DNA from 3 places in the Clostridium moutaii genome. Region 3 is predicted to be linked to each of the others. Evidence: a T-box and tRNA genes for the amino acid it is inferred to sense, from the RefSeq annotation. Region 3 holds a T-box; the other regions hold tRNA genes.
What was found. The T-box of region 3 lies ahead of leuS (leucine--tRNA ligase). A T-box ahead of a tRNA ligase gene usually reads a tRNA of that ligase, here a tRNA-Leu.
Positions count from the first base shown of each region.

Region 1: it encodes a tRNA-Leu, which carries the amino acid that the T-box ahead of leuS (leucine--tRNA ligase) is inferred to sense. The anticodon was not compared.
Region 2: it encodes a tRNA-Leu, which carries the amino acid that the T-box ahead of leuS (leucine--tRNA ligase) is inferred to sense. The anticodon was not compared.

Region 1 covers NZ_JBGEWD010000007.1:90,065-98,340, forward strand. The annotation lists gene moaA (GTP 3',8-cyclase MoaA) at 1-568, opposite strand, end outside; gene AB8U03_RS08940 (spore coat protein) at 833-1,303, opposite strand; gene AB8U03_RS08945 (spore coat associated protein CotJA) at 1,767-1,997, shown strand; gene AB8U03_RS08950 (spore coat protein CotJB) at 1,984-2,238, shown strand; gene AB8U03_RS08955 (manganese catalase family protein) at 2,251-2,823, shown strand; tRNA gene AB8U03_RS08960 (tRNA-Leu) at 2,987-3,071, opposite strand; gene AB8U03_RS08965 (lytic transglycosylase domain-containing protein) at 3,121-3,696, opposite strand; gene coaE (dephospho-CoA kinase) at 3,740-4,345, opposite strand; gene polA (DNA polymerase I) at 4,363-7,005, opposite strand; gene AB8U03_RS08980 (MEDS domain-containing protein) at 7,318-7,872, opposite strand; gene AB8U03_RS08985 (putative NPN-dependent ornithine cyclodeaminase) at 8,232-8,276, shown strand, end outside.
Region 2 covers NZ_JBGEWD010000007.1:42,867-51,142, forward strand. The annotation lists gene AB8U03_RS08710 (oxalate oxidoreductase subunit beta) at 1-862, opposite strand, end outside; gene AB8U03_RS08715 (oxalate oxidoreductase subunit alpha) at 883-2,052, opposite strand; gene AB8U03_RS08720 (4Fe-4S binding protein) at 2,105-2,398, opposite strand; gene AB8U03_RS08725 (oxalate oxidoreductase subunit delta) at 2,430-3,083, opposite strand; gene AB8U03_RS08730 (AAA family ATPase) at 3,135-5,249, opposite strand; gene AB8U03_RS08735 (GntR family transcriptional regulator) at 5,671-6,354, opposite strand; tRNA gene AB8U03_RS08740 (tRNA-Leu) at 6,671-6,757, opposite strand; gene AB8U03_RS08745 (amino acid permease) at 7,126-8,276, shown strand, end outside.
Region 3 covers NZ_JBGEWD010000002.1:145,748-154,023, reverse strand. The annotation lists gene leuS (leucine--tRNA ligase) at 1-2,193, opposite strand, end outside; T-box leader at 2,256-2,462, opposite strand; tRNA gene AB8U03_RS03440 (tRNA-Gln) at 2,563-2,637, opposite strand; gene AB8U03_RS03435 (hypothetical protein) at 2,716-3,234, opposite strand; gene AB8U03_RS03430 (J domain-containing protein) at 3,259-3,849, opposite strand; gene AB8U03_RS03425 (DUF5685 family protein) at 3,833-4,711, opposite strand; gene AB8U03_RS03420 (class IV adenylate cyclase) at 4,734-5,291, opposite strand; gene fba (class II fructose-1,6-bisphosphate aldolase) at 5,491-6,423, opposite strand; gene AB8U03_RS03410 (DUF4363 family protein) at 6,607-6,987, opposite strand; gene AB8U03_RS03405 (DUF421 domain-containing protein) at 6,999-7,679, opposite strand; gene AB8U03_RS03400 (nucleoside kinase) at 7,895-8,276, shown strand, end outside.

The sequences.
Region 1 (8,276 bases), on a different contig from region 3:
GCATTAATTCAATAAACCTAATTTCTATAGGCAAATCTTTTGTAATTCTTATAAAATCTACAACCTCTTCATCATTAAATCCCTTTATAAGTACGACATTTATCTTAACAGGTGTTAATCCAATACTCAAGCACTTTTCAATAGATTTTAATACAGTATCTATATTACCTCCCCTTGTAATATAATTAAACTTGTCCCTTTTTAAAGTATCCAAACTTATATTTACTCTTTTTAGGCCAACTGATTTTAATTTGTCTGCTAAATCATATAATAATGTACCATTAGTAGTAATGGCTAGATCAGAAACTCCCTGTATCTTGGCAGTCTCTTCTATTAAATAGTCTATATCTTTTACTATAAGTGGTTCTCCTCCGGTATATCTAATTTTATTTATTCCAAGATGAGCTGCTGCTTTAATAATCTTTAATATATCTTCGAACCTTAATAATTCATTATAGGGTCTTTTTATTATTCCCTCTTTAGGCATACAATATCTGCATCTTAAGTTACATCTATCTATAAGTGAAACCCTGAGATAATTTATCTTTCTTCCATACTTATCTTCCATAACTAATCCTCCTATGTCTAAGTAATACATCAATATTCTGAATTATCCATGAATATTAAAGCAATTTTACTTATATAATCACCTCTTTGACTTGCCACATCAAGTTATACTATGATTTCATGATATATCATAAAATTATAGTATGCAAGTCTAATATTAAAAATCGCCTCAAAAGTATTATGAATATTTCTATTGCTTTTAAGACGATTAATGTTAGTTTATAATCCCTTTTTAGCTATATGATATTTTTGTAAGATGATTTTACTACTGAAGCTTATACATACCCTTGCTTTCCATGTACTTATAAATGGACTCACCGTGTTTCTGCTCTTCCTTTTGTATATGATTTAATACATCTCGGGCATTTGTATCCCTGAATTCAAATATTGAAGTATCATATGTACCTGAAATATATTTTTCAGTCATAAGCATATCCTTGCACATATCCTCATCGCTAACTTGAGCCATACCTACCTGCGGTGAAGAGCTACTTGAATTTACATTTAAATTGGAATTACCTTGCTTATTATTTAAATCTGGAACTGTTCCGTTTAAAAGTGAATTAACGCTGTTCAAGTGTTCTTGCTCAATTGAAGCATTGTTTAAAAACAATTGTTTTAGCTGAGAATCTTTAGCTTGATTGGCATAATTTGTGTACTTGTTTATACACATAGCTTCATGGCTTTTTTGATCCTCCAACAGTAATCTTTCTTTGTTTGTTAAATTTATTGACATAAAAACACCTCCAATTTTATTTTGTATAATAAAAGATGATTTTATACCTAAAAAAATACTTCAAATAAAATATAATCTTATTTGAAGCAATAGAAATTCTTCAATCGTATAATATAGTAGAAAGATTTATGTAAGCTCCTAACAAATATAAAATATATAAGTGGAGGGTACACAGATTATATAGCTAAAATTTTCTAGGAGTTTACACAATCTTATTTACCCATAGTCATTATTATACTTAATTCCATATATTTTAATAATATTATCCAAGATGATTATATCATTAAATGGCAATATTTAAAACCTATATTGATAAATTTATAAAAAGCAAATACATAAAAATTCATATTAACTCATTTCTATTAATTTACCCCAAATAAATTTTATGTGTACAATTTACGTTAACACAATTCATAACCATGAATATATTATCATTGTAAAGAGAATATAAGAGGTGAAAATAGTGCATTCAAAATTTGTTCCCTATACGGATTCCGAATATATATCCCCTTCTATGTTTCCAACTAACTCATCAGGTAAAAGTTTAGCAAGAGCTTATGTTCCTATGCAGCCTTATATAGGTTTACTTCCTTTAAATACGGCATTGGAAAAGGGTACTGTATTCCCTAATCTCGTTATGCCTTATCCCGAAGATCAAGATAATATAGGAGGAAATAAACATGAAGGATGGTAAAAAATTATTAGATAAGATTAGACAAGTGGAATTTGCTGCAGTGGATCTAAATATTTTTCTAGACAATTTTCCTGACAATAAGAAAGCTCTTGCCGATTATAATACTTTATCAAAACAGCTTATGTACCTAAAAAAAGAATATGAAGTAAATTTCGGCATGCTCACTAATTTTGGATTTAGTCAAAGCGAATATCCTTGGTCGTGGATAAATGAACCTTGGCCTTGGGAGCCTGACAAATAGGAGGTCACATATATGTGGATTTATGAAAAAAAATTACAACATCCTGTTAATATTAAAAGCAAGGATATACGAATGGCTAAATACCTTGTGGCTCAATACGGAGGACCTGATGGGGAATTAAGCGCTTCTCTCAGATATTTGAATCAGCGCTATACCATGCCTACAGGCAAAACTAAAGGTTTACTTACTGATATTGGCACTGAAGAACTGGCTCATGTGGAAATTATAGGTGCTATGGTATACCAATTATTAAAAGATGCTACTGTATGTGAATTGGAGGAAGCAGGCCTAGGAGGGCACTTTGTTCAGCATGGACGTGCACTTTATTGGCAGGATGCAAATGGATTTCCTTGGACTGCCACCTATATAACCGCTACAGCGGATCCAATAACAGACCTCCATGAGGACATGGCAGCAGAACAAAAAGCCAGAACAACTTATGAGCATCTAATAACTTTAACGGACGATCCTGATATAATAGATGTTCTTAAATTCTTATGGGCAAGAGAAATAGTTCATTTTCAGCGTTTTGGAGAAGCTCTTGTTCAAGTCCAGGATAAGATGGATTCCAAAAAATGTTTTTAATCTTTAAATTTTTAATGATTCAGAGATAGTGGAAAAACTAGCTGGAAGTAGTGCATTTATGGTGTAATAAAAAAAGGTACTATGGTAACTGTTTTTTACAACTAACATAGTGCCTTTTTTAAACGTATTTAAATATCCTTAATATACAGTTTTATATTCTATTTGGTGCGAAAGACGGGACTTGAACCCGTACGATTTTACTCACACGCCCCTCAAACGTGCGCGTCTGCCTGTTCCGCCACTCTCGCATACAATAGTATTATAATAACTTTTTACATAGTTGTCAACTAAAATTTATCATAGATTTACCAGGGATGCATCTAAAGAAGCTTCCCCATACAAATATTCATAAACTTTATAACTAACCTCCACCTTTTTAATATACTTGTCTGTCTCTTTAAAAGGTATATACTGAAGATTTTCTCCATCTGCTGAATGTTGAGAGTCCTTCAGCCATTTCTGCACATTGCCTCTTCCTCCATTATAAGCAGCTAGGACAAGTTTCATGTTACCGTTAAACTCCGTTTTTAAATTGTTCAAATACCAACATCCCATTTTAATATTAAACTCCGGATCATTTAACATATCTTCTCTAAAATCTCTTATATTCATTTTCTCTGCCGCCCATTTTGCAGTATCTGGAGTTATCTGCATAAGACCTATTGCATTTTTATTGGATCTGATATCTGCTTTAAAATTGCTTTCCGTCTTAATCACAGCCATCACAAAATGTGGATCCAAATTATATTCTTTAGAATACTTCACTATATAACCTGAATATTTTAAAGGAAAATAGTATCTTACAATATTCTTTGCATTTAATACTGCCATTATTATTAACATAAATACTACTATTCTACTTATAGATTTCAATCTCATCTATGCCCTAAATATTATTTTAAGGCACTTCACCCCCCTATAATTTCATATTTATCTTATTAAATATCTCCTCCAGCTGCCTTTTGGTTTCTTCCAACGTATCTGAATTGTCCAATATAAAATCTGCATATTTTTTCTTTTCTTCTAAAGACATTTGAGAATTTATTCTATGGATTATCTGAAGCTCCGTCAATTTATCTCTTTTTTTTACCCTGCATATTTGAACGCTCCTGTTTACCCAAACCAGTAAAATTAAATCTAAATGCTTATAAAATCTATTTTCTATAAGAGTAGCTCCATCTACTATACAAATCCTTTCATTATTTTTTTCCAGTTTATCAATACTGTCTAATATTTCTCTCTTAATAAAAGGCATTATAATATTTTCATATTTTATTCTTTCATATTTACATGAAAATATATAATCTCCAAATTCTTTTCTTTTAAGTTTTCCTGAATCATCTATAAATCTTTCCCCAAAAATTGATTTTATCTTATCAATTATAACAGGATATTTCTCAATTACATTTCTGGCTATATCATCTGCATCTATTATTTCCATACCCTTTTCCCGAAGTATATCGGAAACAGTGCTTTTCCCGCTTCCTATCCCTCCAGTAAGTCCTATTTTAATCACAGCCATCCCTCTTTTAACACTTCTTATTTAGCCTCGTACCAATTGCTGCCTATACTTATATCCACCTCAAGAGGAACTTTCAAATCCAATACATTTTCCATTTCCTCTTTCACAATACCCTTTACTTTTTCAAGCTCTTCCTTATATACATTCAAAATCAATTCATCATGTACCTGAAGTATTAATTTACTTTTTAAATTGCCCTGTTCCAATCTCCTGTACACATTAACCATAGCTATTTTTATAATATCCGCCGCACTCCCCTGAATAGGGGTATTCATGGCAAGCCTTTCTCCTAAAGATCTTATTATTTTATTTGAAGACTTTATTTCAGGTATAAATCTTCTTCTGTTCATCAATGTAGTAACATAAAAATCCTTTTTAGCTTCCTTTACTATATTGTCCATATATAATTTTACGTTTGGATATCTTTCAAAATAAGTATCTATATAAAGTTTAGCCTCTTTTCTGGATATCTTCAGGTTTTTGGCCAGGCTGAAATCACCTATACCATATACTATACCAAAATTTACAGCTTTTGCATTGCTTCTTTGAGTAGGTGTAACCTGATCTATTGGTACCTTAAATACCTCTGAAGCAGTTTTAGTATGGATGTCACTGTGATTTATAAATGCACTTATTAAATTTTTATCATCTGCAATATGGGCAAGTACCCTCAACTCTATCTGTGAATAATCCGCTGAAAGTATAACACAATTTTCATTATCCGGCACAAATATTTTTCTTATTTCTTTACCCATTTCATATTTTATAGGTATGTTTTGGAGATTAGGTTCTGTACTTGAAAGTCTTCCAGTGGTAGTCACTGTTTGGTTAAAACTGGAATGAATCTTACTATCCTCTCCTATAACAGTTTTTAAACCTTCAATGTAAGTTGAATACAATTTTGTAAGCTGCCTGTAGTAAACTATATTTTCAATTATAGGATGCTTATCCTTTAATTTTTCCAATACCTCCGCATTAGTGGAATATCCTGTCTTGGTTTTTTTTATCACAGGCAGATCTAATTTTTCAAAAAGTATCTTTCCCAGTTGCTTTGGAGAATTTATATTGAACTCCTCTTCAGCAAGGGAGTATATTTTCTTTTGTATCCTTTCTATTTCCAACTTGAATTTATTCTCCTGCTGCATAAGTTTACTCATGTCAACTTTAAATCCCTCGTATTCCATTGACGCAAGCACATGTATAAGCGGCTGCTCCACTTCATACAAAAGCTTCTCCATATCTCCTTCTTCTATTTTTTGTCTTAGTGAAGAATATATTTTATCAAACATCATGGTTTCTTTAACAAAAAGATTTTTATCTTCTTTGGAAATATTTATTCCAGTATATTGCTTAATAATATCTGCAAGTTCATAATTTGACTTGGATGAATCTATGAGATAAGCTGCTATTTTTATGTCAAATTTTATTTTCAAAAGTTTTATGCCCATTTTATGCAGTATACTACAAGGAGCTTTTATATCATAGCTGACTTTACCCAAATCAGGATTTTCAAATAAGTTTTTCATAAGCTTAACTGTACTGCTGCTGTCTTCACCATACAATTTATTTATATCTATTTCAAAGTTTTCTTCCCCTAAATTTATAAATATTTTATCTATAAAGTTTTTAGAATATACTTTCTCACTTACCACTTTAAAATTCACATATAATAAATTATCCTCTATCTTTGAGTCCGCTAAATGATCTACAAATTTTTGTAATCCAGCTAAAGTATTTATATTATTGACTTCCACCTTAAAGTCATCTATTTCAGGTTTTTCCTGCCCTTCTATTTTTGGTATCTTACTTATTAAAGACTTGAATTCAAGCTTTTCAAACAAACCCTTTAGTCCTTCAGCGTCATATTCACTTTTAGATTCAATTGACTTTAAATCCATCTCTATAGGCACATCTGTAATAATAGTAGCAAGTTTTTTACTAAATGCAGCCTGCTCCATATATTTTTTTAAATTTTCTCTTAACTTTTTACCACTGATATTATCTATATTCTCAAATACATTTTCTATGTTTTTATATTCTTTTATTAACTTAAAGGCAGTTTTCTCACCTATACCCGGAACACCTGGTATATTATCTGAGTTGTCGCCCATAAGTCCCTTAACATCTATAAATTGTGTAGGAGTTACGCCATATTCTTCTATCATTCTATTTTTATCATATATTTCCCTTTGTGTAATTCCTTTTTTAGTTATAACCACCTTTACCCTGTCTGTAGCTAATTGAAGAGCATCTCTATCTCCAGTAATTATATATACCTCTACTCCTTTATCTTCAGCAAAAACAGATAGTGTTCCCATTAAATCATCTGCTTCAAATCCATCTATCTCAAAAATATTTATGGACATCATATTTAATATTTCCTGTATTATAGGAAATTGCTGGGATAATTCAGGAGGCATCTTTTTTCTTCCAGCTTTATATTCACTGTACTTATCATGTCTAAAAGTAGGTGCACTTCTGTCAAAAGTACAGACTATGTAATCGGGCTCAATTTCCTTTTTCATTTTTAACAACATATTTAAAAATCCATAAACTGCATTGGTATGAGTTCCCTCTGAATTAGTTAAATCCGGCAGTGCATAAAATGCCCTATTCATTAAACTGTGGCCATCTAGTATTAATAGTTTTTCATCATTCATTAAATTACCTCCAAAATCATTTCGTTTATAAAGAAGCCTTATCTCATTAACTATTAACTCTTATATAATATCACCCTTATTATAAATTAGAAATAAGGTAATGTAAATTTAATTACTAACTTAGGCAAAGTTTTATATATACTATTTAATTATTACATATTATTATTGATAATATATTCTTCCAAATGTATACTTTTTATTAATTAAGGTTAAACTTATATTGCCTTGATAATGTAATAACTCCCATAAGTTAATGGATTTTGCTAAAAATTCTGAATGTAATTTAAAATAATCCTAGTTCTTCAACTAGGATTATTTTAAATTTAATAGTTTATTCCATTTTTCTAATTTACCCTTATATAATCTAAAAAAATGATTTTTATAGGATTCCCTAAGGACATTATCATCTATAAAATTCTTATTGTTTAAATAGTCTTCAAAGTCGTAGATACACATAAAGGAAGCCTTTGTCCCTGAAATTATATCTGATATATTTTCATCAAAACATAAGAAATCCTTGGAAGAGGTTTTGGAAATCACATAATCAATTTGCATAATAAATCTTACTCCTGTATAACCCTTCTTAATATTTTGTCCTATATATTTTGAAAGCTTTACTTTTGTCTCATTTAATCCCATTTTCTTATAATAATCCATCATTTCAACTGCATTAAAACATTTCATATACTTGCTATATGCACCTAGATACTTTAATAATTCCAAATATATCCTGTCATCAGTACAAATACATATTTTTTCCCTTTTATCAACACTATCTTTAATATATTGATACATATTTACAATTAAATGTTCTAATCCACAATAGTAAAATGAAGAATGAAATCCAAAAACATTACTATTAATCATAATTATTATCCTTTACAAATAAACTTATTGCTTATATATTCTACATAATATATAAATACTCCTTTTAATATTTACTAAAACTTTACCAAAATATTTCATCATTTATTTGCATCTTATGCTATAATATTTTATTAAATATTATATTTTTCATCCTATATTATAGAATTCTATTTATTATGTCATAAAATGTCTAATTAAGTTTCCATTATCTTTTACAATAATACAAGTTTCTGCTTATTTGGAGTCCCCACATTGGATTCTACTATCATATAATATAAAAATTTGAACTCTAACCTATCCTTTAACTCACATTTTTTGATATAATTATATTTAATTGAATCTATAGGGAGGTCTTTGCAATGAATTTTAAATTACCTGATTATCATTTACCTAATTTTTTGAGC
Region 2 (8,276 bases), on a different contig from region 3:
GTTCAGGCTGCAGATGGCTAAAACGTCCCTGATATTTTATATATTCACTAACTGGTTTCAATTTAGCAGGTTTATAGGTTAGTTTGTATTGATTCTCTACAAGTTCATATAATTGCACCATACCAGTTTCAACTGCCAACTTGGCAATTTCAACTGTTTTTTCTGCCGGGAAGCTCCAGCCTTTTGGACATGGTGCGTGAATGTAGAGAAAAGCTGGTCCATCAGCATTACAGGCTTTACGTACTTTATTCATTAGATCCAATGGATACCCTACTGATGCAGTACCCAGGTATTTTAATTCAGGATGTCCATGAGCCATAACCTTAGTAATATCCTTAGGCATGAGTTTTCTACCTTCTGGGACTACAGGACCAGCTGGAGTGAAAGTAGTCCAGGCACCATAAGGAGTAGTAGGAGAAGCCTGAATACCGGTATTGGCATAGGATTCATTATCATAGCAGATAAATACTATATTGTGTCCGCGATAAAATGCTGCAGATAGAGATTGAATTCCAATGTCAGCAGTACCACCATCACCGGCCATGACAATAATATTAGGGTATTCTGCATCCGTTTCATGTTTACGTATCATAGCTTTAAATGCTGATGATATTCCAGATGCAACTCCTCCGCCATTAGTAATTTGTGCATGTATCCATGGGACAGCCCAAGGTCCACATCCATAACTGGTATTTGCAACATACATACAACCTGTAGGTCCAATAAAAATTGTATTTTTTCCTGCTGCTTTAGCCACTAATCTATATTGAAGCGCTGGCCCACATCCAGCACAAGTACGATGACCTGGAACATAATATTCCTCTTTTGGTGCTTTTTTAATAGATTTAATTTGTTCTAACACTTAACTTCCTCCTTTCATATTTACAATTCAAATGGCGACCAATAGCTCTGTTTTTCATTTCTTCCAGTTTTAATCACATTCTTCATTATATTAAAAATTTTATAAAATTCGTCTTGAGTAATCATAGAACCACCTAACCCTGCAACAAATCCGATTGTCTCTACTTTCTTGTCATTGTTATATAAAGCTGCTCTAACTTCAGTTAATAAAACACCTGCTCCACAGGAAATTCCAAAATTGACTGAGTTGTCAACTACACCTACAACTTTAAATTTACTCAGGACTTCCCGTACCTGTTTAGTAGGGAAAGGACGTACTGTACGCAGTCGGACTACACCAACTTTTTCACCAAGATTTCTCAAATGTTTTGCAACATTTTTAGCTGTTTCGGCATGTCCTCCTTGTAAAAAGATAACCGATTCAGCATCCTCAGTCATATATTCTTCAAGCCAAGGATCATATTTACGTCCAAAAATATCAGCAAATTCTTCATGAACTTCTTCAAATACTTTGTATACTCCTTCTACAGCCATATGTCGTTGATACTGAGTTCCAGGGCCCATTTCAGGTTCCATCTGTGGTCCAATAATCATAGGATTTTTTGTATCCAGCACGTGATGATTTTTATAAGGCGGTAAAAATGCATTGACCTGTTCCTGTGATGGCACATCAACCTCACCAAGAATATGAGATACGAAGTATCCATCCTGACATGCATATTGTGGTAAAAGAACACGTGGATCTTCACCAATACGATAATACATAAGGCTTACATCCAAAGCTTCCTGAGGAGTAGAAGCCCAGCCTTGAATCCATCCCTGGTCACGGCAGCACATAGCATCTGTGTGTTCGGACCCAAAATCACCTGGAGGATCCAAGGTACGGTCAGCAATTGCCATCTGAAGCGGAAGTCTTTCACCCGAAATTGGAGAATACACTTCCATTGCATAGGTTACACCTACTCCTGAACTACCTGTAAAAGCTCGGGCTCCAGCAGCTGAAGCACCATAGACAACACTCAACTGTCCATGTTCTCCTTCACCGAGAACAAATTCAGCATCTAACTCTCCATCTGCCACCATCCTTGCCAATTCCGACATAATTCCAGTATATGGGCGAATAGGATATGAACAGATAACATCCACATTAGCCAATTTAATTGCGTTAGCCGTTGCCACGCATCCTGACATTCTTTTTATATTGGTTTTCATTAATTTAATTCACCTCCTGTTAAATATAAACTTAATCTTTAAAATCCAATTCAGGTACTAAAGTAATTGCTCCTACAGGGCACTCCTCAGCACAAACTCCACAACCCTTACAATATTTTAAATTAAAAGTAATAGGGCTATCCTCGGTCATAAGGTTGACGCAAGAATCAGGGCAGCTAATCCAACAAGTTTGACATTCTACACATTTTTCAGCATCCAATATTGGCCTTCTAGTACGCCAACTGCCGGTAATCATACCTTCATTTTCTTTTTGAGGGGAAGGCACGGTTCCTGCAAAGGGAATTTTTTCATATGGTACAGCCATTTTACAGCACCTCCTTAATATTTTTTAATCGTTAAACAGAAGCTTTCGGTATAGTATTTACATCTACAACAACTGCTTGTTTATAAGCTTTCTTTGCAGCACTCTTATTGGCAATGATCTTAAGTAAATTATCAAATTGTACAATTTCTGTACCTTTGACAACAGCAGCAGCTAACGCAGCACCAATACCTTTTCCTATTCCAGATGCATCTGTAGCACCTTCAGCTCCGGAAAGAGTAATAATAGATTTTGACAGGCTATTTGCATCCACTGTAACAATTTTTGAAAGATTTTCTGTATTCTTTTTAATAAATCCAAATAGATATTCTGGTAAACGTTTTGTATTTATTACAAGAACAGCTCCTGGTTTTATTCCTGATAAAATATCCACACCTTTTACAAGAGTTTCTTCTGTAAGTACCACAATATCAGGAGCTTCATTTTCATAAACATACTTGGACTCAATTTCCTGAGGACTGATTTTACCATATGCCCTTACTGGAACATAGATACGATCGGGAAGATCAACATAATCCTCCCATGCTTGAACATATTTACCTTCTATTGCAGAAGCTTCAGTTAAAGAAACCACTACATCACGAGCCTCTTTGTTTTCATAAACTCCTCTACCCCAAACTGTAATTTGCCTTAACCCTGGTTCATCAAACAAATTTTGACTTGACACCTTGTTCCACCTTCCTTTCTTTAATGGTTAACATTATGCTGAATTTAAATGTTAAGATTTTGTCTTAATCACCTCCCCAAATTTCTTTTGTCTATTTATTTCAGCAATGGCCTGATTAAAGATATCTTGATTTATCTTTACTTTCAAACCATTTTTTATTGCCAACATAAGTGCTATAAATGAAGACTTATGACATAAGGTGGCCAATTCTGCACCACTCATCCCCTTGGTGTCCTCAGCCAGCTGTCTGAAATTTATATCTTCAGATATAGGCAAATCTTGGGAATGAATTTTTAAAATAGATTCCCTTTCGTCAATTTCTGGTAAAGGCAGTTCCAAAATATATTCAAAGCGCCCTTCCCTGAATAAAACGGGATCAATTAAATCTATTCTATTAGTGGCAGCTAATACCGTAACTCCCTGGATTTTTTCTAAACCGTCAAATTCTAATATGAGTTGACTTATAAGCCTGTCTTTTAAATTACTTGCCCCCGAGGAACGAGAACGGACAATACCATCCAATTCATCGAAAAACAAAATACAAGGAGCAGTTTGTTTAGCTTTAACAAATATATCATGTAAGGCCTTTTCTGCCTCTCCCCTCCAATGGGAATCTAATGTAAGACCATTTATGATTATAAAATTTACTTTTGCAGAGTTTCCAGCAGCATTTGCCAACATGGTTTTACCTGTACCTGAAGGGCCTGTCAACAAAATACCTTTAGGCGGCATAAACTTATATTTCTGACACAAATCAGGATGATGAAGCGGAAGTTCTACTAAAGTCTGCAAAATCTCTTTAGTCTTTTTTAGTCCTCCTATATCCTTCCATTTTATATCTGGAATTTCTGAATAATATTCCCTGGTAGATGAAGGCTGAATTTCTCTTAGTGCATCAGTAAAATTATCCATTGAAACCTTAAAATAAGGAATATTATTACCCTCTGTGATTTTTGGTAATATCTTTCTCAATGCTATCATTCCAGCTTCTTTACACAAAGCTGAAAGATCTGATCCAACAAATCCATAAGTTATTTTAGCCAATCGGCCCAATTTTACATCTTTATCAAGTGGCATAGCTCTTGTATGAATCTGTAATATTTTAAGCCTTCCCTCTTTATTTGGAGGCATAATGGCAATTTCTCTATCAAACCTTCCTGCACGTCTAAGTGCCGGATCTAATGAATCAGGTATATTGGTGGCACCAATTACAACAACTTGCCCCCGACTTTCCAATCCATCCATAAGTGCAAGAAGTTGGGCCACTACTCTTTTTTCAACCTCACCATGTACATCTTCTCGCCTTGGTGCAATTGAGTCCAATTCATCTAAAAAAATTATACTTGGTGATCGACTTTTAGCCTCTTTAAAAATTTCTCGCAGTTTGGCCTCACTTTCCCCATAAAACTTATTCATTATTTCCGGTCCATTTACATGGACAAAATAAGCCTTTGTCTCAGAAGCTACTGCTCTGGCAATTAAAGTTTTTCCTGTACCCGGAGGACCATAAAGCAATATACCTTTAGGTGGCTCAATACCTAATTTTTTAAACACATTTGGATATTTTAAAGGTAACTCCACAATTTCTCTTATTTTTTGAACCTGTTCATTTAATCCACCTATGTCTTCATATGTAATTCTTGATCCAGTAGTGCCAAGCTCTGGTTGTACAAAAATAATATCAGTTTCCTTATTCACTTTGACAACTCCCGATGGCGCTGTTCCACTTACAAGAAAGCCACGCTCGCTGCTGCCAAAAAGGATTAAGGATAATTCATCTTCACAGATCATTGGCATTCCTCTCAATATACTCTTTATTTCCTCTTCATCTTCTTGTGTCCAATCAGAAAAGTTTTCAAGTGGAGAAAGTACCACCTTGCGTGCTATTTTCACTTCAGTTTTACTCACTGTTACTTCATTGTTTATTCCCACACCAGCATTGTGTCTAATTATCCCATCCATCTGAACTAATGGACTACCGTAAATATCATTAAAAGATGGATAAACCTTTGCTGCAGTAGTTCTTTTACCTCTTATGCTTATAACATCTCCAGTATCCACGCCTAATTGTTCCATATCCTCTCGATTTATTCTCACAATACCCTTACGAGAATCCTCCACTAACCCTTCTTTAACTTTCAATTTAACAGAATTAAGCCCAGCCATTTTATTTACCTCCTGGTGTTCTAGAGCGAGTATCAATTATATCAAATTATAATTAATGGTATACGGTATACCATTAATCAATAATGTATACCTTTTACCTATTATCCTCACTGATTATAATAGAATCAATGTAAAATCAAATTTATTCTTGTGTCAATATGGTATACGGTATACCATATTGATATAAGACTATTGCCTTTATTAATTCCATTAACAACTATATGTTTATATATTATCTGTAACTCTCACAGTGTAAATATTAACTTTTCCAATTTTTATTATATCACCCTTTGATATTAATTTCAACAAATTTTCAGAATATTTTTAGAATATTTTTAGTCAGTATTTAATCTCCTATATATAAAAAACCACAATTCCACTATAATTATTTTCATCAAAATACATAAGCATTACAGCATAATCAATGCTTTTTATCTGCATAAGCCATTTTAAGAAATATTTCTCCGGATTTTTCCGCATGCTTTTTCATGGCCTCATAGGCAGCTGAACCATCATGTTTTTGTAAAGCATCAATTATTTCATTATGCTCTAATACTACTTCTTCAATTCTACCAGGTTTAGTGTAAGTTAAATGAGTGAATTTATTGACATATTCACAAAGTGTGTTTATGAAATAATATAAATGAGGACTATCCGCCGCTTTCCAGATACATTCATGAAATTTTTTATTCAACGAACTCAGTTTTCCATTGTTTCCCTTTTCGCATTCATCTGATATCTGGTTAATAATTGAAGTTAGATAATCTAATTCCTTATTACTAATTTTCACAGCTGCAATACTGCAGCTCAATGCTTCCAGTGTAGTTCTAATAAGCTGAATTTCCTCAATATCATCCTTACTAAACCCCGAAACCACTACACCTTTACGTGGAATATAGGTTACCAGCCTTTCATATTGGAGTTGACGAATTGCTTCGCGTACCGGAGTCCTGCTTATTCTCAACTGATCTGCAATATTACGTTCCACTAATCGCTGACCTGGTTCCAATTTTCCGTCCAATATTGCATTTCGCAAAATAGAAAATACCGAATCTCTAATATAACCCCTGTTATCAAATCTTATGGGTGAAAATTGATATTCCACTTGCATTACCTCCCTCAAAACTTTTTAATTAATTCTATATAATTAATTATAATTCCCCCAGTATATTAAATGCAAGTGAAATATAATATACCATTTATTTCAAATATAAAATTCATTACTATATTCTTTCTTGTAATCAATAGATTGATCCTGAATGAAAAAATCTGTATATAAAATAATTATGATGATAAAATTGAAATTATTCCTAATCTATAAAAATATCTTTAATATGAGAGTTCATTTTTATATTAAAATACTTAAAAGCGCTTTGAATAGAATATTCAAAGCGCTTTTAAGTATTTATGTATAATTATTATGGTGCCGGAGGCGGGAGTCGAACCCGCATGATATCACTATCGACGGATTTTGAGTCCGTTGCGTCTGCCAATTCCACCACTTCGGCATGTAACAAAGATATAATATCATAAATATTATTTAAGGTCAAGGGGTAGTTATAAAATCCAAATTTGTCCTATTTCTTAGAATAATTTTAAAAATGAATTTTATTTTCATAATACATTTGTATTTTAAAATAATATATGATTTTTACTAGACTATTTATATATTTTTTTAAATAATATAATTTAAATCTAAAATAATTGTTAATTCACAGAAATTTGAAATAGTAGTTGTGAATAAATAAAAAATATGATACTATTTATTTAAGAATATTCTAAATAGTGTATGATGACTAACGGAGGTGACTTAAATTCAATCAAATATTTTTTATTACTTATTATAGAGTCTATCTAACTACTAAGGAGGAATACTATGAGTAAAAAAGATGCGTTAAATGAAAATCTCGAACGTGGTCTAGAAGAACGTCATATTCAGTTAATTGCCCTAGGCGGAGCAATTGGTGTAGGTTTATTTCTAGGATCTGCTACTGCTATTCAAACGGCTGGACCGGCAATTCTATTCGTTTATGTTATAGCTGGGTTTGCTATGTTTATCATAATGAGGGCCTTAGGTGAGCTGGCAACTTCCTATCCTGTTTCTGGATCCTTTAGTGCCTATGCCAACGAATTCATAGGACCATTGGCAGGTTACATGACTGGATGGACATACTGGTTCATGTGGGTGGTAACATGTATGGCCGAAATTACCGCGGTAGGTGTATATGTTAAATTCTGGATTCCAACCATGCCCCAGTGGATACCTGCTCTAGCAGCACTTGTTGTAATGACATGTGTAAATTTAATTGCAGTAAAAGCTTATGGTGAATTTGAATTCTGGTTTGCACTTATTAAAGTAGTTACAATTATTGCAATGATAGTATTGGGTCTACTTATGATTGTATTTGGTCTTGGTAATGGCGGAAAACCTATGGGGATTTCAAATTTATGGACACATGGCGGATTTTTCCCTAAAGGAGCATTTGGACCAGCACTGGCAGTAACAATGGTTATGTTTGCTTATTTGGGTACAGAGCTTATCGGTGTTACAGCAGGAGAAGCAAAGAATCCCGAGAAAACGATACCATCAGCTATCAATAAAGTATTCTGGAGAATATTGATATTTTATGTAGGAGCACTTTTTGTAATAATGTCACTTTATCCGTGGAATACCCTTGGTACAACTGGAAGTCCTTTTGTTTTAACTTTTAGTAAACTGGGTATATCAGCAGCAGCAGGTATAATAAACTTTGTAGTATTAACTGCGGCATTATCTTCTTGCAACAGCGGCATTTTTAGTACCGGACGTATGCTTTACAATCTTTCCCTGCAGGGAACAGCACCAAAAGTATTTGGAAAGCTGGGTAAAACTCATGTTCCAACTACTGGTATTATAGTTTCTGCATTTTTCCTTTTAATTGGGGTCGTCCTTAACTATTTAGCTCCTGGGAAGGTATTTACTTATGTAACAAGTGTCGCTACACTTGGTGCGATTTGGGTTTGGGGAATAATTTTAATAGCTCAGAT
Region 3 (8,276 bases):
GGAATATCCCATCCCCATATTATGCCATTGTTCTTCTGAAAAATGGGGAGCAAAGGGAGCCAAGATCTTTATAAAATCAAGTATACTGTCTTTTAAAAAGGAAAGATTCTTTTTATCTTCCTGGATGTACTTGGAAAGTCCATTTGTAAACTCCATAATTCTGGCAATAGCCGTATTAAACTGAAATTTGGCAGTATCTTCCGATACGGATTTTATTGAAAAATTTCTTATATAATTTAATTCTCTTTCTGCATTATCCATGGAAGTTTTATTGCCATCTTTATTTTTAAGGGCATCCTTTGTTGAATTAATAAGTCTTTCTATTCTATCTATGAATCTATTCATGGACTTAATTCCGTCTTCGCTCCAGGCGCCACCTTCGGAGTAATCAAAGCCAAACATCAGATACATTCTAAACACATCTGAGCCGTATTGTTGTATACAGCTGTCTGGAGATATGGTATTGCCCTTGGATTTACTCATCTTCTGACCATCAGGTCCAAGTATTATGCCCTGATGTCTTAAAGACAGGAAGGGTTCATCAAAGTTTAAAAATCCCATATCTCTAAGTGCTTTAGTGATAAATCTGGCATATAGAAGATGCATGCATGCATGTTCGGGTCCACCCACATACATATCTACGGGAAGCATTTTATCTATCTTATCTTTGTCAAAAGCCTTTGTACTGTTTTTATTATCTGCATATCTCAAGTAATACCAGGAAGAACACACAAAGGTATCCAGGGTATCAGCCTCTCTTCTTGCAGGTCCTCCACAGTGAGGACAGGTGGTGTTTATAAATTCCTTTGACTTTAAAAGAGGTGATTTTCCATCAGGAGAAAATTCCACATCGTAAGGAAGTTCTACTGGAAGTTGATCCTCTGGTACCGGGACTATTCCACATTTGTCACAATATACTACTGGAATAGGAGTTCCCCAGTACCTTTGCCTTGATACCAGCCAGTCTCTCAGCCTGTAATTTACTTTTCCGGAACCCAGGCCCATCTTCTCCAGTTCCTCAGTTACAGCTTTTTTACCATCTACTGTGGACAACCCGTTAAATTTATCACTGTTAATCATTTTGCCATATTCTACATATGGAAGGGAATCTCCTCCATCTATAACTCTTTCAATAGGCAGCTTATATTTCGTAGCAAATTCAAAGTCTCTTTCATCATGGGCTGGAACTGCCATTACGGCACCAGTACCGTAGGTGCTGAGTACATAATCTCCTACCCATATAGGAACATTTCTCCCATTTATAGGATTTATAGCGTAAGAACCAGTAAATACACCGGTTTTTTCTCTTGTAATTGACTGCCTTTCAATTTCAGTCTGTTTTTTAGCCAGCTCTTTATATTTTTCAACCTTATCTCTATAGACCTCTTTAGTTATTTCATCAACCAAGTTGTTTTCAGGGGATATAACTACGTAGGTAACACCAAATAGGGTATCAACCCTTGTAGTAAATACACTGAATTCTACGGTAGAATCTACTACCTTGAAGGTAACATTTGTGCCTGTAGACTTGCCTATCCAGTGTCTTTGCATGGCTTTTGTTTTTGATGGCCAATCTATTTTATCCAGATCCTGGAGCAGTTCTTCTGCATAGTCCGTAATTTTAAAGAACCATTGTGTTAAATCCTTCTTAGTGACTTCAGTGCCGCAGCGTTCGCAGCAACCTTCCTTTACCTGCTCATTGGCGAGCACTGTTTTACAGCTGGGACACCAGTTTACAGGTGCATTTTTTCTATAGGCCAATCCGTGTTTATACAGCTGTAAAAATAGCCATTGATTCCATCTATAATAATCAGGATGGCAGGTAATAACTTCATTTTCCCAATTGAACATTGCTCCCATGGATTTAAGTTGCTCTTCCATGGTTTTAATGTTTTTTTCAGTAGAATCTTTTGGGTGAATTCCAGTTTTTATAGCGTAATTTTCAGCAGGAAGACCAAATGCATCGAATCCCATAGGTTGGAATACATTGTATCCCTGCATTTTTTTTAACCTAGCCCAGGAATCTACAGGAGCGTAGTTAAACCAATGACCGGCATGCAATTTGCTTCCAGATGGATAGGAAAACATCTCCAGAACGTATAATTTATTATCCATATGATTTTCATCAAATTTATAAAGATTTGTTTCTTCCCATTCTTTTTGCCACTTTTTATCAACTTTAACACTGTACATAAAATCTTCTCCTTTGCTTTTAATCTTAGATAAAATTAAAAAAGCTTTCCGTCTCTTAAATTTTAAGAGACGGAAAGCTAAGCTTCCGCGGTACCACTCTAATTAAACCAACAAATTGATTTCCCTTAAAAAATAACGGCTTTTTACCGTATCTGATTTTTTCAGATAAGCTCTTAAGGTGAGTTCATATCATCTTCACACTGTTTTTCACCTGACAACAGTTCTCTTTAGTGGTATAAATACTACTACTCCTTCTTCAAAGCTACATATTGATTTATTTCACATTTTATAATATTAAGTAATACTTTGTCAAGAAATAATTTAAAAACTTATTTTAAAAGAGAACCCTTTAGATAAAGAGTTCTCTTATGGCTGCCCATGCTGGATTCGAACCAACACATGCCTGTTCCAGAGACAGGTGCCTTACCGTTTGGCTAATGGGCAACATTATGTGAATCTCAACACTAAATATTATATCATCAAAAATTTATATGTCAATAGTATAATAGGGTAAAATTTGTATTATTTAAGTCTTTTTAAGATATATTTGTCTATATAATTTATAAATAGAGTTAATAGATAATCATATATTAAAAATACTATCTGTATTCCTATTATAATTATATACAGAGGAAATTTTATTTTTAAAAGCCCGGGGAAAAACAGATTGTATATTAAAAATAACAAAAGTATACATAGGTTAAAAAAAATCAACTTCAATATGATTTCAAAAGGCAGTTTCCTGAACCTTTCAATATAATATTTAACAAGTCCATAAAGACCAAAAAATATTATATAAGACAATACCGTCAGCTTGAGTCCACATATTAAAAGAGATAAAAGGGAGGTAGCAACATAAACCGTAATGGAATTTTTCCAATCTGTAATTAACACAGCCAAGGGAATGAGCAATGAAGACAAAGCCAGCAGATAAGTTTTATTAAAAGGAACTATGCCGCTTAAATAAACCAAAATAACTCCAATAGTAGTTAAAAGTCCTCCTTTAGCTATATTGGAAGCGGTATTTGTTTTTCCTGCCATTTTAAAAATCACCCCACTATTTAATTAACATCCGCCGCAGTCTCCGCCGCCGCAAAGACAATCCAGACAGTACAATGTAGCACAAATATTACATATGTCAGGATCTCTTCTCTGGTTTCCATAATAAGGCTGTCTGTAGGAATTATTCATTCCCGATAATTTGTTGAATGCACTTTGATACTTGAAATTATTGGGTTCCAACCTGCAAGCGGTGCTTAAATTATTATAGGCATCATTATACCAGCCCCTTCTCATATTCAAAATTCCCATTAGATAGTTCCACTCAGCATCTCTTGTATTTATTCCATTAAGTGTGGATTCAGCATTTTTAAAATTGCCATTATAGATGTCATTTTCTACAGATTGATACATGGTGGAGTTACCTCCACTGTAGGTATTGTCATTTGTATTATTATATGTGCTATTCGAGCCATTTTTCATCAGGTAGTCATAAGCTTCATTTATTTCAGCCATCTTACTCTCGGCTAAATCCCTCAATGGGTTGTTGTCATACTGATCAGGATGGTATTTTTTAGCCAGATTTCTGTAAGCTTTTTTTATTTCATCTTTTGAAGCATTTTCTTTTACTCCCAGTACTTCATATGGATTTCTCATCTTTGTAAACGCCCCTTCTAAAAACTTTATCCATTTTATCTAAAAGTCCATATTGTATTATATTATAAAGCAATTCCTCATTCCTTTTTATAGGAAGTTTATTAAAAGCATTCATACATTGTGCAGCACAAGTGCCTAAAATAAAATCTATCCGTGGTTCTATTTTTTTCAAGAACTTTTCACAGCATAAATTTTCGCAGTTAAAACACTGGTTTATAGCATTGAATTTTCCATGGGATATATCTGACCTCAAATCATCTAATGCATCTATAATATATATCCATTTTCCCAGATTATATCCAAGAAAATAAAGATTATCCTTATTTTCGTTATTTTTAAAAGAACTTAATATAAACCCCGTAAGTTCTCCAAAAGGATGAGCTAAAGCATCTATAGATTTATTTTCTGAATTTTTTTCAAGGCTATATAAATTTTGAAGTTTATGGTTTATATCTGTGAAATTTTTCTTGAAACCTTCAGGCATGGCATTTAAATATTTTTTTAAATAAAATGATAATATTTTACTTGTAGTAGACATATCATCATTCACATTGTCTAAAAGTTTGAAATAAGTAAGAGATATATTGCAAAAAGCGGCATACTTTAAAGAAATATTGTCCTTCAAAATAACTTTTTTTCGCATGGGGTGGAGAATACACCTTTTTTTTACATAAATTTGCCTGTCATTTTCTAGAGAATCCAAAAGTATTGTCAGAAAAGTCATGTCATAATTTAAAAAAATCCTTGGAACATTTCCGATGTTATGCTTTATGGATCTGCACAAACCACAATAATATGCTTTGAATTTTTCATAATCTTTTATTTTAAGCTCCATTTTATAAGGAGTTATATAACCAAACATATATTCACCTGTTCTTGTATTTTTAAGTATCTAGTAGTTTGTTATCTTTCGTGATCTTATGTAGTATTTCATATATAGTTTCTGAGGTAGTATCTTCTATGGAATATCCCAGTAAATGTACTATTTCAACAAGATCCCTGTCATTTTTGGTTTCTATTTCTACATAGGCAAATGGGCAGAAAGATGTATCATTTATATCAATTTCAATTAAACTATCTTTGTATTTGTAACTTTCCCTGTATTTCTTTATTGAGTGTAATAATTTTAGCCCCAGAGATTCAAAAATTTTTTCACCAGCTTTCCAGTCCAATATTTCCGTCTCATTTTCCTCCATTATTTTATATGTTTCCTGACTCAAAAGTTTTTTTGTAGTCATGTAAAAATGGCTGGAATTATGTATTAAATCTTCTACAATTCTTATTCGAGCATAACCTTTGTTATTTATCAATTTTCCATCTTCAAAGTCATATATGAAATTTGTCTGATTTTCCATTTTAATTTTTAAGGCATTAGCGTTGCTTAACTTTAGGCGTATATCTTCCGGATTTATTTTTATTATTCTTGTTTCATATTCTTGCATAAAAACTCATCTCCCACTATCAAGTGATTTCGGGTTCAAGTGGAGTTTACCCATTTGGATAAATCACTGCTATTTGAATTATACCATAAAAATTAGCCGCAAAAAATTAATTATATAAAAACAAAAGAGATGATGTTATAAAAAATTAGGAAACCTTCTCAAATCTAAAGAAAGTCTCCTAATATATGCTAAGTAACGTTTATCTTAAAGAATTTTCCGAACCCAACACATTGATTATTTTATCTTCAACTACCTTTTGTATGGCATCTCTTCCTGCTCCTAAATATTTTCTGGGATCGAAGACTTTTGGATTGTCTCCAAAAGTTTTTCTTACAGCAGCAGTCATGCTCAATCTTAAATCTGTATCCATATTTATTTTACATACTGCCATAGAAGAAGCTTTCCTAAGCATATCTACTGGAATTCCCTTAGCACCAGCTAAGTTTCCCCCATATTTGTTACATGTCGATACAGCTTCCTGATCTACTGCTGAAGCTCCATGAAGAACTATAGGGAAATTTGGCAATTTATTTTGGACTTCTTCCAGTATATCAAATCTTAATTTAGGCTTAAAGTTTGGTGGAAATTTATAGGCCCCATGGGAAGTGCCTATAGCTATTGCCAGTGAATCAACACCTGTTTTATCCACAAAATCGGCTGCCTGGTCTGGATCCGTATATACGTGTTTAGCCGCAGATACATCGTCTTCAACTCCTGCCAGTACACCAAGTTCTGCCTCTACTACAACTCCATATTCATGAGCATATTTTACGACCTCTTTAGTCTTTGCTACATTTTCGTCATAATCTAAGTGTGAACCATCAAACATTACTGAAGTAAAACCTGTTTCCACACATAATTTTACAGTTTCAAAATCAGGACCATGATCTAAATGAAGAGCAAGATCAATTCCCGTTTCTTCTATAGCTGCATCTACCATTGCCTTTAAGTATTTTGGTCCTGCATATTTTATTGCACCTGCTGAGCACTGTAAAATCACAGCGGAATTTTTAGCTTTTGCTCCATTTACAACACCTTGAATTATTTCCATGTTGTTAATGTTAAAAGCACCTATTGAATACTTTCCATCATATGCCTTCTTAAACATATTTTTAGTAGTAACTAATGCCATTTAATATTCCACCTTTCAATATAAGATATTTTATAGTTACAAAAGTCAATTGGCTTATTTATCTACTTTATATTATAACCTATTATTTATTATTTTCCACAGTTTGGTTTAATATGATATTCAATTGTTGCAGTTTAAAACAACCTATAACAGCAATATAATATTACTATTCAATTTGAAAGTTTAGAATAAATTTTGAATATTTAACCGCTGCATTTCCAGTATATGATTCAGAGAATTTTGTATTACATTTGTAGAGGATAGAGATTCTTCCGAATTTTTATGATTTATATGATGGATAAGTTTCCAGGATTCATTGTTGATGTCTTCTATCTCATCATGATTTGAAAAAATGGATAGATTGGAAGAATATTTTTTCCAATCTGCCATAAAGTTTTGAGAATTTTTATATGCTTCATCCCAGGAATTTGACTGAATGGATTTTTCTATTTGTATATTTGAATTTTCTAATTTTGTACATATAGTATTTAAATAATTTACTGAGAATATTATACAAAAAACCATTACTACAAATATGCTAAAAGATATTATTATACTTTTCATGTAATCACGTCCTATTTATTTTTTTCTCTTAACTGACAATAAAATTTTCCTTTTGAATCCAGCATAGCTACCAGTATATCCTTTATAGAAGATACACTGTTTTTTTTCATCATCTGATTTAACCAGCTTTCATCTTTATTTGCTATGATTAAATTTTTAAAATTCACCTTACCATCTAACACCAAGGTTATGGGTAAACTTTCCTGGGCAGGTTTTATCTTTAAATCCATCTTTGTTACAGGTTCAAGTTCCGTTTTGGGTATGACGGAAAGCCGGCCGCTGGTTTCGAGTATGGCATATTCTATATCCGATAAATTATAATATCCCTGCATCCTCAATTCTTCCATCAAATTATTTATGTTGAATTTTTCATCCTTTAACTTCTTTAAGTCCAATTTGCCTTTGTCGATCAATATACTGGGTTTGCCGCTGAAAAGTAATCTCATTTTTTCACTTTTAAGTTGAAACAGCGCCAGCAGAGACTGTAGGGTTAGAAGAGTTATTATGGGGATTACTCCATGAGTTATGGATATTCTCGTATCCTGCATTGGTAGGGAAGCTAGTTCTGATATCATTATTGCTATGGCCAATTCAAAGGGTTCCATTTCTCCTATTTGTTTTTTCCCCATAAGTCTCATGGATACTACTACAAGCAAATATAATATAATTGTTCTAAAAAGCACTGTAAACATAAAATACCACCTTTCAAGTTATATACTCTTAAATTTTTATACTTACTTATATTCTTACATTAATACGAAAAAATATGAGTAAAACGAGAACATTTCCAAGTAAATATGAAGTATAATAATAATGACACTAAATTAAGGGGATGAAATTTATGGATGAGCTGATTACTAGTTTAAGGTACAAGGATATTGATACCTTTAGCAGCAGGGAGGACCATATGTTATATCTTAAATTGGGATGTAAAAATGTTCAAGTCAAATATAATACCATTTTATATAAAATATTTAAGGACAATTATCAACCGCAGGATATACCTGTAGTATTGGCCAAAGTAAATGGAGAATATTTTGAACTCACCAGTCAATTAAAAGAATCTGGAAGTTTTGAAATTGTAGATATAAGAGACACCCTGGGAAATAAAACTTATGTTAGAACTCTTCAATTTGTACTCATTAAGTCTGTATATGATTTATTTCCTAATGCCAAGGTAACTATAGAACATTCTTTGAGCAAGGGGATATTTGGAGAAATTCATAAAGACACTCCACTTTCAGAAAAAGATATAAAGAGAATAAGAAATAGAATGAGGAATATAATAA